3 regions of the Pseudomonas sp. GW704-F2 genome follow, and region 1 is predicted to be linked to each of the others. Evidence: riboswitches for the same ligand, from Rfam matches in the RefSeq annotation. Region 1 holds a riboswitch; each other region holds the start of a gene.
What was found. A riboswitch is a leader RNA that binds a small molecule or an ion and turns the genes downstream of it on or off. The one in region 1 is predicted to bind cobalamin.

Region 1 (4,403 bases):
ATATTGCGGCGAAACGGGCGCAAATGCGGTGCTTCGGGGCTGGACTGGGCAAAGCCGGTGGTGTTGAGAATCACCGCCGCCCCGACCTCATCCAGCCAGTCCTCGACCACCGTCAGGCAGCCGGGCTCCTTCAGACTGGCCACTGCCATCGGCAACGGATTCAGGCCCGCCGCCTGCAGACGCTGGCAGAACACATCGATAAAACCGGTATTGGCCGCTTGCAGATGGGAGCGGTAGAACAGCACCGCCGCCACCGGGCACTCAGGATTCCAATCCAACTGCCAGTCGTTGAGGCACGCATTGGCTTTACGCGGGTGATAAATCGCGCTGCGCGCCAGGGTTTGCGGCTCGGCCCAGGCATAGTCGCGGCCCAGGTAGGCGCTGGCCAGGCAGCGATAAAAATCCAGCGCATTACCCAGGCCGCCCTGGCGCAGGAACTGCCACAGGCGGTCACGCGCTGCGGCATCCACGGTGCTGAGGCCGCTGAGTTCCGGGTCGGGGCGGTCATCCCCCGGCACCAGGATCAGCGTGACCCCGCGCTCGGCCAACGCCACCAGGCGCTCGACGCCGTAACGCCAATAGCCGATGCCGCCGTGCAGGGAAATCAGGATGACCTTGGCGTGGCGCAGCACTTCATCGACGTACAGGTCCACCGATGCATGGTTCTGCACCTGCATCGGGTTGACCAGGCGCAGGCTCGGGTAATCCTCGGGCAACTGCTGGGCCGCTTCGGCCAGCAGCGCCAGGCTGGAGTCGCCGCTGCACAGGATCACCAGCTCGGCGGGGGTTTGCCCAAGGTCGGCAATGTTGTCGTCCGCGACGAAACCGCCGGGCTGGGTCCTGAGCAGGTGCATGGGTTAAACGCTGAGGGCGGCGCGCAATTGCGCTTCGAGGCCCGCCGCGTCGAGGTCCTGGCCGATCAGCACCAGGCGCGTGATGCGCGCTTCGTCGGCGCTCCAGGCGCGGTCGAAGTGTTTGTCGAAGCGCGTGCCCACGCCCTGGATCAGCAGGCGCATCGGCTTGTTCGGGATCGCCGCGAAGCCTTTGACGCGCAGGATGCCGTGCTGCACCACCAATTGGATCAGGGCGTCGAGCAGCAGGGCTTCGTCGGACTGGGGCAAGTCGATGGAAATGGAGTCGAACGCATCGTGATCATGATCGTCTTCACCTTCGTGATGATGATCGTGATGGCTGTGGCGGCCGTCGATGTGCTCTTCGGAGCCGGCGCCCAGGCCGATCAGCACGTCCAGCGGCACCCGACCGCTGCTGGCTTCGATGATCTTCACCGCCGGCGGCAACTCTTCGGCGACTTCCAGGCGCACGCGGGCCAGGTCGTCGGGGCTGATCAGGTCGCACTTGTTGAGGATCACCAGGTCGGCGCTGGCCAGTTGGTCGGCGAACAGTTCATGCAGCGGTGATTCGTGGTCCAGGTTCGGGTCGAGTTTGCGCTGGGCGTCGACCTGATCCGGGAAGGCGGCGAAGGTACCGGCCGCCACGGCGGGGCTGTCGACCACGGTGATCACCGCATCGACCGTGCAGGCGTTGCGGATTTCCGGCCACTGGAACGCCTGGACCAAGGGTTTTGGCAGGGCCAGGCCGGAGGTTTCGATGAGGATATGGTCAAGGTCACCGCGACGGGCAACCAGTTCGCGCATCACCGGGAAGAACTCTTCCTGTACGGTGCAGCACAGGCAGCCGTTGGCCAGTTCATACACGCGGCCGTTGGCTTCTTCCTCGGTGCAACCGATGGAGCACTGCTTGAGGATTTCACCGTCGATGCCCAGCTCGCCGAACTCGTTGACGATCACCGCGATGCGACGGCCCTGGGCGTTATCGAGCATATGGCGCAGCAAGGTGGTTTTGCCCGAGCCGAGAAAGCCGGTAACGATGGTGACGGGGAGTTTGGCCAGTGTTTTCATCGGATGCCCTTGGGGGCGGGCATACGGGACGATAGGCCCTGCGCGACGCGCAGCAGCAGATTTCGTCACCGGATCACCCCGCCCGGTTGAATTGAAAAATCGGTTGCGAGGCAGGTCTCCTGGCTTGGGGCTTGCGGGTCTTGCGACCGGCGCTGGCTGCGCCTTCCCGCCTTGATGGCAGTGGCGTGGCAGTCAGATAAACCCTTCACAGTTGCGGGGGCAGCCGCGGCTTGAACCGCGTTCCCTTCTTAGCTTCGGCCTGGGCCGAAGAACCTCGAGGGTGCAAGGCTACAGGGGCTCAGTCAATTTGACTACCGTCGCCCTGCATGCTTTCCTACACACCTTGTTTCGGGTGCCCTTCACAGGGTGAAACGGGAAACCGGTGCGTCATAGCGATATGACCAGTCCGGTGCTGCCCCCGCAACGGTAAGCGAGCGAAGCGTCACAGCCACTGTGCTTTGTGCATGGGAAGGCGATGCTTTCAGGACTCAGTTCAAGAGCCCCCTCGCAAGCCCGGAGACCGGCCCGAAAAAAATCATCTAACAAACCCGCGGTGGGCGGGCGCTGTTTGAACCCTGCGTGCCTGGCTCGCGGGTTTTGCATGCGCTCGTGTCACCCTGAACCCCTGAAGGGACGCGCCATGTCGATCATCAGCAGCACCTCGTCTAGCACCAGCAGCACCGCCACCCTGAGCCAACGCCTGGGCGCCGCCATCGGCGCTTCGATCCTCGGCGCGTGCCTGGTGTATTTCGCCGGGTTCTCGCATATCGAAGCGGTACACAACGCCGCCCACGATACCCGCCACAGCGCCGCGTTCCCGTGCCATTGAGACCTGCCGACATGATCAAGCGTATTGCGCAAACCGCAGGTTTCAGTGGGCTGCTGGCCGCCCTGTTGTTGACCTTGCTGCAAAGTTTCTGGGTCGCCCCGCTAATCATGCAGGCGGAAACCTTTGAAAAAGCCCCGGCCGCGACGCAAGTGGTACACGAGCACGCCGCCGGCACCGCTGCACACGCCCATGACGCCGAAGCCTGGGAGCCGGAAGACGGCTGGCAGCGCGTGCTGTCGACCACTGGCGGCAATCTGGTGGTGGCGGTCGGTTTCGCCTTGATGCTCGCCGGGCTCTACACCCTGCGCGCACCGACTCGCACGGCTCAAGGCCTGCTGTGGGGCCTGGCCGGTTACGCAACCTTCGTGCTGGCGCCAACCCTGGGCCTGCCGCCGGAATTGCCGGGCACTGCCGCTGCCGACCTGGCACAACGGCAGATCTGGTGGATCGGCACGGCGGCCTCAACCGCGGCCGGTATCGCGCTGCTGGTATTCGGTGGCAACTGGCTGCTCAAGGCGCTGGGCGCGGCGATCCTCGTGGTGCCTCATGTGATTGGCGCTCCGCAACCTGAAGTGCATTCGATGCTGGCCCCTGAGGCCCTGGAAGCACAGTTCAAGATCGCCTCGCAACTGACCAACATCGCGTTCTGGTTGGCGTTGGGGCTGATCAGCGCCTGGTTGTTTCGCCGCAACCGCGACGATCGATACACCGCATGACCCTCGTGGTCGGCCTGGGCTGCCAGCGCGGCTGCGAGTTTCAAGCCCTGCTGGACCTGCTGGACGCCGCCCTCGCCGAGGGCGGTATCGAGCGCCATCGCATCACCGCCCTGGCCAGCCTTGATCGCAAGCAGGATGAACCGGGCTTGCTGGCCCTGGCCCAATGGCTGAACCTGCCGCTGCACTGCTTCAGCGCGGCGCACCTGGCGATGTATGACGACCGCCTGAGCCACAGGTCTGCCGTCGCCTTTGCCCATACCGGTTGTTACGGCATCGCCGAAAGCGCCGCCCTGGCCCTGGCCGAACAACTCGGCGGCGCCCCTGCGCGCCTGTTGGTCCCGCGCAAAAAATCCGCCCGGGCCACCTTGGCATTGGCCTGCGTCGACTGAAACCGCGATAATCGCCGCTTCCGATCATGAGCGTTCCTCATGCTCGCGCGTTTTTTCACAGGATTTCTCCATGACCGTCTACTTCATCGGCGCCGGCCCCGGCGACCCGGAATTGATCACCGTCAAAGGCCAGCGGCTGATCCGCAGTTGCCCGGTGATCATCTATGCAGGGTCGCTGGTGCCGGCGGCGGTACTGGAGGGGCATCAGGCCGAACAGGTGGTCAACAGCGCCGAACTGCACCTGGAACAGATCATCGAGCTGATCAAGGCCGCCGATGCCAAGGGCCAGGATGTGGCGCGGGTCCACTCCGGCGATCCAAGCCTGTACGGCGCAATTGGCGAACAGATCCGCCTGTTGCGCGAGCTGGGCATTGCGTTCCAGATCATTCCCGGCGTCACCGCCGTGGCCGCCTGCGCGGCGCTGCTGGAGACTGAACTGACCCTGCCGGACATCGCCCAGAGCGTGATTCTCACCCGCTACGCCGATAAAACCCGCATGCCCGCCGGTGAAGACTTCGACAGCCTGGCCCGTCACGGCACGACCATGGCG
Region 2 (4,403 bases), on a different contig from region 1:
CGGCCTGTTGTTCCACCACGGCCAGGCGTTGTGCGACGGTGCGGCGGGGCAGCTCGCCCAGGCGCTCGCCACCCAGGCGTACTTCGCCATGAGCGGGGCTACGCAACCCGGCCAACAGTTTGAGCAAGGTGGATTTACCCGAGCCGTTCGGGCCGACGATCCCGAGGGTTTCGCCGAGCGTCACCTCCAGGTGGATATCCCGCAGCAACTCGGCTTCCCGCACCTTGAAGCCCAGCCCGCTGCAGCTCAATACCGGCGCACTCATCGAGGGTTTCTCCGGCCGATCAGAATCAGTGCAAACACCGGCGCGCCGACCAGCGCAGTGACCACGCCGACCGGAATCACCTGGCCCTTGATCAAGGTGCGCGACAGCACATCCGCCGCGATCAGAAACAGCGCGCCACCCAATGCGCTGGCCGGCAACAGGCGCGAGTGCCCGGTGCCGAGCAGCAGGCGCGCGGCATGGGGAATCACCAGCCCGACAAAACCGATGGAGCCGACAATCGATACCATCACCGCCGTGACCAGCGCCGCGCAGCCCACCAGCACCCATTGCACGCGGCGCACCGGGATGCCGAGGGAGGCCGCCGAGTCGCGGCCGAAGGTGAACGCATCCAGCGCCCGACGATGCCACAGGCACACCGCCAACCCGGCGACCGCCACCGGCACCGCCAGCCACACCGACGGCCAACGCACGCCGCTGAGGTTGCCCAGCAGCCAGAACAGAATGCCGCGTGCCTGTTCGGAGCTGGCCGACTTGGTGATCAGGAACGCGGTGAGCGCATTGAACAGCTGCGAGCCGGCAATGCCTGCGAGGATGATCTGCCCGGTGCCGCTGGACGAACCGCTGGCCCGCGCGAGCAATACCACCAGCGCAAACGCCGCCATCGCCCCGCCGAACGCACCGACCGACAGCGAAACCAAGCCGCCGCCGACGCCCATCAGCACCACCAGGACTGCGCCGGTCGAAGCGCCGGCGCTGATGCCCAGCAGGTAAGGATCGGCCAGGGGGTTGCGCAACAACGACTGCAAAATCACCCCGCAGGTGGCCAGCCCGGCCCCGCATGCGGCGGCGACCAGGGCGCGGGTCAGGCGGTAGTTCCACACCACGCCTTCATCGATCGGGTCCAGCACGTAGCCGGCCGCCCACAGTTTGTTGGCGAGTACCTGCAACACCACCTGCGGCGCGATGGCGGTTTCGCCGATGGCCACGCCGGCGAGCACGGCGATCAGTAGCAATGCCAGGGCGATTAGGGTTCGTATCATTTCGGCAGGTCGTAGCCGTCGATGGCCGCAGCCAGTTGTTCAAGACCCTCGAAGGTCCGCACGCTGGCCTGCAGGGCCATGGCGTCGAGGATGATAATGCGGTTGTGTTTCACCGCGTCCATGTTGCGCGTCACCGGGTCGCTGCGCAGGAAGGCGAGCTTCTGTGCATGATCGTCGGCCGGGTAGCGGCGGCGGTCCATGCGGGCGATCACCAGCACGGTGGGGTTGGCCTTGGCGATGGTTTCCCAGCCGACGGCGGGCCATTCCTCATCGGACTGCACCACGTTGCGCAGTCCGAGCGTTTGCAGCATGAATTCGGGGACACCCTTGTGACCGGCCACATAGGGATCGCTGGCCATCTCGGCGCTGGAAAACCACACCAGCGCGCTGGCCTGCTTGAGCCCCTTGCCTTGCACGGTGGCGACGGACTTGGCCAGGCGTGCCTTGAGTTCATCGTTGAGTTGCTGGCCGCGATCCTGCACGTCGAAAATCTCCGCCAACTGGCGGATGCCCTTGTAGATCGTGTCGATGCGGAACGGCTCCAGCCGCGTGCCGTCGGCGCCCACCCGGTTGTTCTTGGCTTCGCAGTCGGAGGGCAGCAGGTAGGTGGGGATCTTCAACTCATGAAACTGCTCGCGGGTGCCCACCACGCCTTGCGGGCCGACCACCCATTCCAGCTCGGCCGCCACCAGTTGCGGGCGCTTGGCGATCACCGACTCGAAGCTCGGTTCGTTATTGGCCAGGCGTTCGATGCCGTCGTTCAGCGCCTTGAACTGTGGCAGCACGTTGTTGAACCACAGCGACGTGCCGACCACTCTATCGCCCACGCCGAGGGCATAGAGCATTTCGGTGGCGGCCTGGCCGATGGTCACGGCGCGGGCGGGCGCTTGCGCGAAGGTCAGGCTGCTGCCGCAGTTCTCCACCGTCAGCGGGTACTGAGTGGGGGCCGCTTGGGCCAGGGCACACAGGCCCAGGCCGGTGAGCAGGGCGGTAACGCGTGGCAGCATTGGGCAATCTCCTTGGAGCCGTACCTGGAACAGGGGGTGTACGGTTCGGAAACACGCCCTCGACCGCTGCGGGTGAGGCAGGCAAGGATGTCCTTCCCGGACACCCCGCCGGTTAGTGATTTTGCTGGGCCGGCAGGTCTCCTGACTGATGCGTCGTCGCCACGCTCCGGCCTTCCCGGACGGGGTCCAGTGGCAGTGGGGGAGCGGGCTCGGCATCTACAGTTGCGGGGGCAGTTCCGATTGACGCGGTGTACCGCGCTTCGGATTCCCTATTAGTCCCGTTTGGGAACCGGCGCGGTATGGTAGTCGATCACGGCGGGGCGATATAGCCTTAGGTCGCCCGGTTACAGACGAATATCTTCAGGGCCCTGGATCAGCGCTTCAATTCGCGTCCCCGTGGCGCGCTCTTCATTGCTGAAACCATCGTAGTCGGCCAGGTTGGCGAAGCGGATACCGGTCAAGCGTTCGATCTGAATCACGCTGCGCTGGTAGGTTCTGAGCTGGCCGAACATGAGGTCGAGCTGACCCAGCTCGCGGTTTTGGTCGATCATGTAGGCGCTGGCGCAGGGCTTGCCGTCGTCGCTGAGGTAGGCGACCACTTTCCAGAACGCTTTGGGGATTTTAACGCCCCGGTAGACGCGGTCGTCGTCCGCCAACACCGGGCCGGTAAACACCGTGGCCCGGGCTTTCCAGCGTTGTGTGTTATCGAGAATGTAGTCCTCGAGTTCCAGCCAGGTCTTCTGGTTGAACCCGCTCATCTGCGGTGAGCAGTTGGTGAAGTGGAAGGTGTCGGCATTGGCGATGTTGGCCGCGTCACCCCAGTTGGGGTCCTGTCGGCGCACCAGATGACCGCGGTCCAGGCCATTGTCGGTGTAGAGCGCATCACCCACCTGTGCGCTGATGGGCAGGCGGCCGTCGTAGGCCCAGGCGTCGTTGCTGCGGATGATATCCACATGCTGTGCGCCATCGATATTGGCGCCCACGTAGAGTGCCAGTCGCCTCGAGCGCGACATGGTCACTGAGAAATGCGTGTAGTCCAGGCGCAGCGGCTGTACGTCAGCCAGCAGGGCTTCATCCACCGTGGGCCATGGCACCACGAAGCGGTCGAGAAACGCTTCAGCGTAGCCGCGCCGGTCCTGCAGGTCCTTGGCCGCAGTGACACGCGCAGTCGCCGCCCGGGCCTCCATGAGGCTCGGGCCGGCTGCGATCAACGGGCGCAGGTCGGCGAGCCGGGGGCGGTGCGAAAGGTCGATTTTGGTGGCGCGTGGGGGCATTGTAAGTTCCTCGCAGTCCTCGGATTAACACTACTGCAGCATAGCTTCATGACAATTTGGCCCAAGCCGCCACGGCAGGACTATTCTTGAACGGTTATCCGGACGTTCACCTCACGCCAAAATGGAGCCAGCCAATGTGTGTTCGCCAGCATCGCAACCCGATTTTCTGCCTGATCCCGCCATACATGCTCGACCAGATCGCCCGCAACGGCGATAAAGCGCAACGGGAAGTCGCGTTACGCACACGCGCCAAAGACAGCACGTTCCGTTCGTTGCGCATGGTTGCCGTACCCGCCAACGGGGCTGCCCACATGGCCCTGCCCATGGGCGCCGAAAAACGGCGTTCGATCTACAGCGCCGAGGGCGCCGATAGCCTGCCGGGCAAGTTGATCCGTGGCGAAGGGCAGCCCGTCAGTGGTGATGTGGCGGTGGACGAGGCCTACGATGGGTTGGGCGCCACATTCGATTTTTTCGATCAGGTCTTCGACCGCAACTCCATAGACGACGCCGGTATGGCGCTGGACGCGACCGTTCATTTTGGCCAGAACTACAACAATGCATTCTGGAACTCGAGCCAGATGGTGTTTGGTGATGGCGATCAGCAGCTATTCAACCGGTTCACGATAGCCCTTGATGTCATTGGCCATGAGTTGGCCCACGGTGTGACCGAGGATGAGGCCAAGCTGATGTATTTCAATCAATCCGGTGCGTTGAACGAGTCGCTGTCCGACGTGTTCGGCTCACTGATCAAGCAGTACGCGCTGCAGCAAACGGCGCAAGATGCGGATTGGTTGATCGGCAAAGGGTTGTTTACCAAGAAAATCAAAGGCACTGCGTTGCGCTCGATGAAAGCGCC
Region 3 (4,403 bases), on a different contig from region 1:
GGCCACCGCTGTTGAAACGCTGCTCGATGCGCGCGGCGAAGTTGCCGAACGCCACCAGCGGATGCCAGCGCCTGGGCTCGCCCAGCAGCGCATCCAGCGCCACCGCAGCGACACACAGCAAGGCCACACTCATTGACGCACTCCCCAGGTATTTTCATACAACATGTCACTCAGCGGGCGCGGTTCGGCCCAGCCTTCGAGCTGCAACATCGGTGCCGGATAGAACGCTTCGACCGGCCCCAGGCACAACACCGCCAAGGGTTTCGCGCCGGGCGGCAAGCCCAGCAGGTCGGCCAGGGCCTGCGGTTCGAACAGCGACACCCAGCCCATGCCCAGGCCTTCGACCCGCGCGGCCAGCCACAGATTCTGGATCGCGCAGGACAGCGAGGCCATGTCCATTTCCGGCAAGGTACGCCGGCCGAAGATATGTCGCTCGCGCTCATCCATCAGCGCCGCCACCAGCACTTCGGCGCAGTCGTGGATGCCTTCGACCTTGAGCTTCATGAACGTATCGGAACGCTCGCCCAAGGCCTCGGCGGTGCGTATGCGTTCTTCCTCCACCAACTGTTGAATCCGCCCACGCAATAGGCGGTCGCTGATGCGGATAAAACGCCACGGCTGCATCAAGCCAACGCTCGGCGCCTGGTGTGCGGCCTGGAGCAAGCGCTGCAGCAGTTCGGGAGCCACGTCACCGCCGCTGAAGTGACGCATGTCGCGGCGTTCGGCGATGGCACGGTAGACGGCGTCGCGCTCGGCCTGGGGGAAAGCGTTGTCGGTCATGAGCCTATCGCGGGCAAGCCCGCTCCCACCGTGGATTCGTGCTGTGGCGCAGCGTGCGGTGCGACTCGCTCGGGCGCAAACAGCGCGGCCACGGCCCAGGGGTTGGAGGGGAAGTAAAAGTGAACGTAGGAAGCGGTCAGCCGCCCCTGTCGATACACCGCCTCGGCCCCGCGCCCACCATTGGGGCTCACGCCACGGGCAATGGGCACCCAGTCGGTGCTGGTCAGCGAGTGGTGATAGGTGTGCCCACGCAACACGCCTTCGGGCAATTCGACGCTTTGCAGAGCCAGCGCCGCGAGCTTCTTTTGCATCACCGCAGCGCCCTGCAACAGGCCGACCAGTCCGGCGCGGAGGCCGTCGACATCCGTGAGCGAATCCAGCAGATAGAGCATGCCGCCACACTCGGCGAGCAGCGGTTTACCGGCAGCGTGATGGGCACGGATCGCCTCCAGCATCGCGGTGTTTTCCGACAGTGCCTGGTGATGCAATTCCGGGTAACCACCGGGCAGATAGAGACTGTCGACTTCTGGCAATTGGCGATCATGGATCGGCGAGAAGAAGCTCAACTCGGCGCCCATCGCCCGCAGCAGATCGAGGCTGGCACCGTAAGTGAAGGCGAAGGCTTCGTCACGCGCGACCGCGATCCGCACGCCAGCCAGCAACGGTTCGGTGCGGGTTACCGGCGGTGCGGCAAAGGTGACCGGCGGCGGCAACGCAACCTCGCAACTGCTGCCCAACGCTTGGGCGGCGGCGTCCAGGCGCAGGTCGAGGTCATTCAGTTCGCTGGCTTGCACCAGGCCCAGGTGGCGGCTGGGCAATTCGATAGCAGTCTCGCGGGACAGCGCGCCATACCAGCGCAGGCCTTCGGTGAGGCTGCCTTCGAGCAATTGCGCATGGCGCAGGGTGCCGACGCGGTTGGCCAGCACGCCGGCGAACGGCAAGTCCGGCTGATAGCGTGCCAGGCCGAGGGCCAGGGCGCCGAAGGTCTGCGCCATGGCCGTGCCATCGATCACACCGAGCACCGGCACACCGAAGTGCCGCGCCAGGTCGGCGCTGGAAGGTGTGCCGTCGAACAGCCCCATCACGCCTTCGATCAGGATCAGGTCCGCCTCCCCCGCTGCTTCCCACAGTAGGCGGCGACTTTCCTGCTCGCCCACCATCCACATGTCCAATTGATACACCGGCGCACCGCTGGCGCGCTCGTGGATCATCGGGTCGAGGAAGTCCGGGCCGCATTTGAACACACGCACCTTGCGCCCCAGGTTGCGGTGCAAGCGCGCCAGCGCGGCGGTGACCGTGGTTTTGCCCTGGCCGGACGCCGGTGCGGCGATCAAGACAGCCGGGCAATGGCGGGGCTGATTCAAAGTTCGACGCCTTTCTGTGCCTTGATACCGGCCTGGAACGCATGCTTGAGCATGCCCATGTCGGTGACGGTGTCGCCCATTTCGATCAGTTCAGGCTTGGCGCCACGGCCGGTGACTACCACGTGCTGCATCGGCGGGCGGGCCTGAAGGTCGCTGAGGACCTGATCGAGGTCGAGGTAGCCGTGCTTGAGCGCGATGTTCAGCTCATCCAGCACCACCAGGCCGATGCTCGGGTCTTGCAGCAATTGGCGGGACACCGCCCAGGCGGCCTCGGCGGCCGCGATGTCGCGCTGGCGGTCCTGGGTTTCCCAGGTAAAGCCCTCGCCCATTACATGGAAACGCACTTGCTCGGGGAAACGGCGGAAGAACAGTTCTTCGCCGGTGCTGTTGCGCCCCTTGATGAACTGCACCACGCCACACTGCATGCCGTGGCCCATGGCGCGGGCCAGCATGCCAAACGCCGAGCTACTCTTGCCTTTGCCGTTGCCGGTCAGCACCAGCAGCAAGCCGCATTCGTTCGGGGAATTGGCGATGCGTTCATCGATCACGGCTTTTTTGCGCAGCATGCGCGCCAGATGGCGTTCGTCGCGCTCGGGGGAATCGGTCATGGCAGCTCTCCGTTGGGGCTGGACAAAAAACGGCGGGCAGGAAAAAACAACAACAGACAGCCAAGCATCGCCCACCGTGATGCTGTTGGATGATCCAGGCCGGTCTCCGGGCTCATGAGTGGCGCGCTAGAGCGCACGCCGACGGCGCGCCTTCCCATATCGCGGGCGATACAGTGGCAAACAGCACCGTCTTGACTCATTTACCGTTGCGGGGGCAGCGCCGGAATCGCGGCAGCACTGTGTACAAGTGCGCTCACTCACCGGCTTCCCTGTTTCACTCAGTCGACCCGTGGGTCACAGAGCACCTGGAACAAGCGGCGAAGGTTAGTGGGTTGGGGGTGGAGCGTCAATTAAAGCTGGCCTTGCACTTGAACCATCGCCGCATCGGGCGCCTCTACCCTTACAGGCATCCAGGAGAAAACCATGCATAAAACAAGACTCGCCTTACTGATCATGCTCGCGGGCACCCTCGCCGCCTGCGGCGAAAGCTCGACCCTGAAGGTATCCGACGGCACCGGGCCCTCGCCGCAATTGCCGGAGCCGAACAAGACCCTGATCCCCACCGTGAACATCGCCCCGGCCATCGGCTGGCCGGCGGGCACCCAGCCCACGGCCGCCGCCGGCACCCAGGTGGCGGCGTTCGCCGAAGGCCTGGACCACCCGCGCTGGCTGTATGTACTGCCCAATGGCGATGTGCTGGTGGCGGAAACCAACGCGCCGCCCAAGCCGGACGACGCCAAAGGCCTGCGGGGTTGGGTGATGCAGAAAGTCATGGGCCGCGCCGGCGCCGGCGTGCCGAGCCCGAACCGCATCACCCTGCTGCGCGATGCTGACCATGACGGGGTCGCGGAGACCCGCACCGTGTTCCTGGAAAACCTCAACTCGCCCTTCGGCATGACGCTGGTCGGCAATGACCTGTACGTGGCCGATTCGGACAAGCTGTTGCGCTTTCCCTATCAGACCGGCGAAACCGCGATCAAGGCCGCCGGCAGCAAGGTCATCGACCTGCCAGCGGGCAGCATCAACCATCACTGGACGAAAAACGTGGTGGCCAGCAAGGACGGCAGCAAGTTGTATGTGAGCGTCGGTTCCAACAGCAACGTCGCCGAGAACGGCCTGGAAGCGGAACAAGGCCGCGCGGCGATCTGGGAAGTCGACCGCGCCAGCGGCCAGCACCGTCTCTTCGCCTCCGGCCTGCGCAACCCGAACGGCATGGCCTGGGAACCGCAGAGCGGCAAGCTGTGGACGGCAGTGAACGAGCGCGACGAGATCGGCAGCGACCTGGTGCCGGACTACATCACCTCGGTCCAGGATGGCGCCTTTTATGGCTGGCCCTTCAGCTATTACGGGCAGCACGTGGATGTACGCGTCACACCGCAGAACCCGGACCTGGTGGCCAAAGCCATTGCGCCGGACTACGCCGTAGGCCCACATACCGCCTCGCTGGGCCTGACCTTCGCCGAGGGCAGCAAACTCCCGGCGCCCTTTATCAACGGTGCGTTTATCGGCCAGCACGGCTCGTGGAACCGCAAGCCGCACAGCGGCTACAAGGTGATCTTCGTACCGTTCGAGGGCGGCAAGCCGAAGGGGCCGCCAGTGGACGTGCTGACCGGGTTCCTCAACAGCGAAGAACAAGCCATGGGACGACCGG

Region 2: it holds a riboswitch for cobalamin, as region 1 does, so the genes downstream of both, AC07W0_RS29450 (ABC transporter substrate-binding protein) here and AC07W0_RS27090 (CbtB domain-containing protein) in region 1, are expected to answer to the same signal.
Region 3: it holds a riboswitch for cobalamin, as region 1 does, so the genes downstream of both, cobO (cob(I)yrinic acid a,c-diamide adenosyltransferase) here and AC07W0_RS27090 (CbtB domain-containing protein) in region 1, are expected to answer to the same signal.

Annotation. Positions count from the first base shown of each region.
Region 1 is NZ_JBWKXO010000048.1:35,108-39,510, forward strand. It holds gene cobN (cobaltochelatase subunit CobN) at 1-854, opposite strand, end outside; gene cobW (cobalamin biosynthesis protein CobW) at 858-1,919, opposite strand; cobalamin riboswitch at 2,012-2,211, opposite strand; cobalamin riboswitch at 2,253-2,462, shown strand; gene AC07W0_RS27090 (CbtB domain-containing protein) at 2,560-2,748, shown strand; gene AC07W0_RS27095 (CbtA family protein) at 2,760-3,464, shown strand; gene AC07W0_RS27100 (cobalamin biosynthesis protein) at 3,461-3,853, shown strand; gene cobM (precorrin-4 C(11)-methyltransferase) at 3,924-4,403, shown strand, end outside.
Region 2 is NZ_JBWKXO010000066.1:12,341-16,743, reverse strand. It holds gene AC07W0_RS29460 (ABC transporter ATP-binding protein) at 1-265, opposite strand, end outside; gene AC07W0_RS29455 (FecCD family ABC transporter permease) at 262-1,266, opposite strand; gene AC07W0_RS29450 (ABC transporter substrate-binding protein) at 1,263-2,273, opposite strand; cobalamin riboswitch at 2,388-2,582, opposite strand; gene AC07W0_RS29445 (DNA/RNA non-specific endonuclease) at 2,618-3,547, opposite strand; gene AC07W0_RS29440 (M4 family metallopeptidase) at 3,682-4,403, shown strand, end outside.
Region 3 is NZ_JBWKXO010000004.1:69,052-73,454, forward strand. It holds gene cbiB (adenosylcobinamide-phosphate synthase CbiB) at 1-133, opposite strand, end outside; gene bluB (5,6-dimethylbenzimidazole synthase) at 130-780, opposite strand; gene AC07W0_RS04955 (cobyrinic acid a,c-diamide synthase CobB) at 777-2,144, opposite strand; gene cobO (cob(I)yrinic acid a,c-diamide adenosyltransferase) at 2,141-2,752, opposite strand; cobalamin riboswitch at 2,833-3,076, opposite strand; gene AC07W0_RS04965 (PQQ-dependent sugar dehydrogenase) at 3,176-4,403, shown strand, end outside.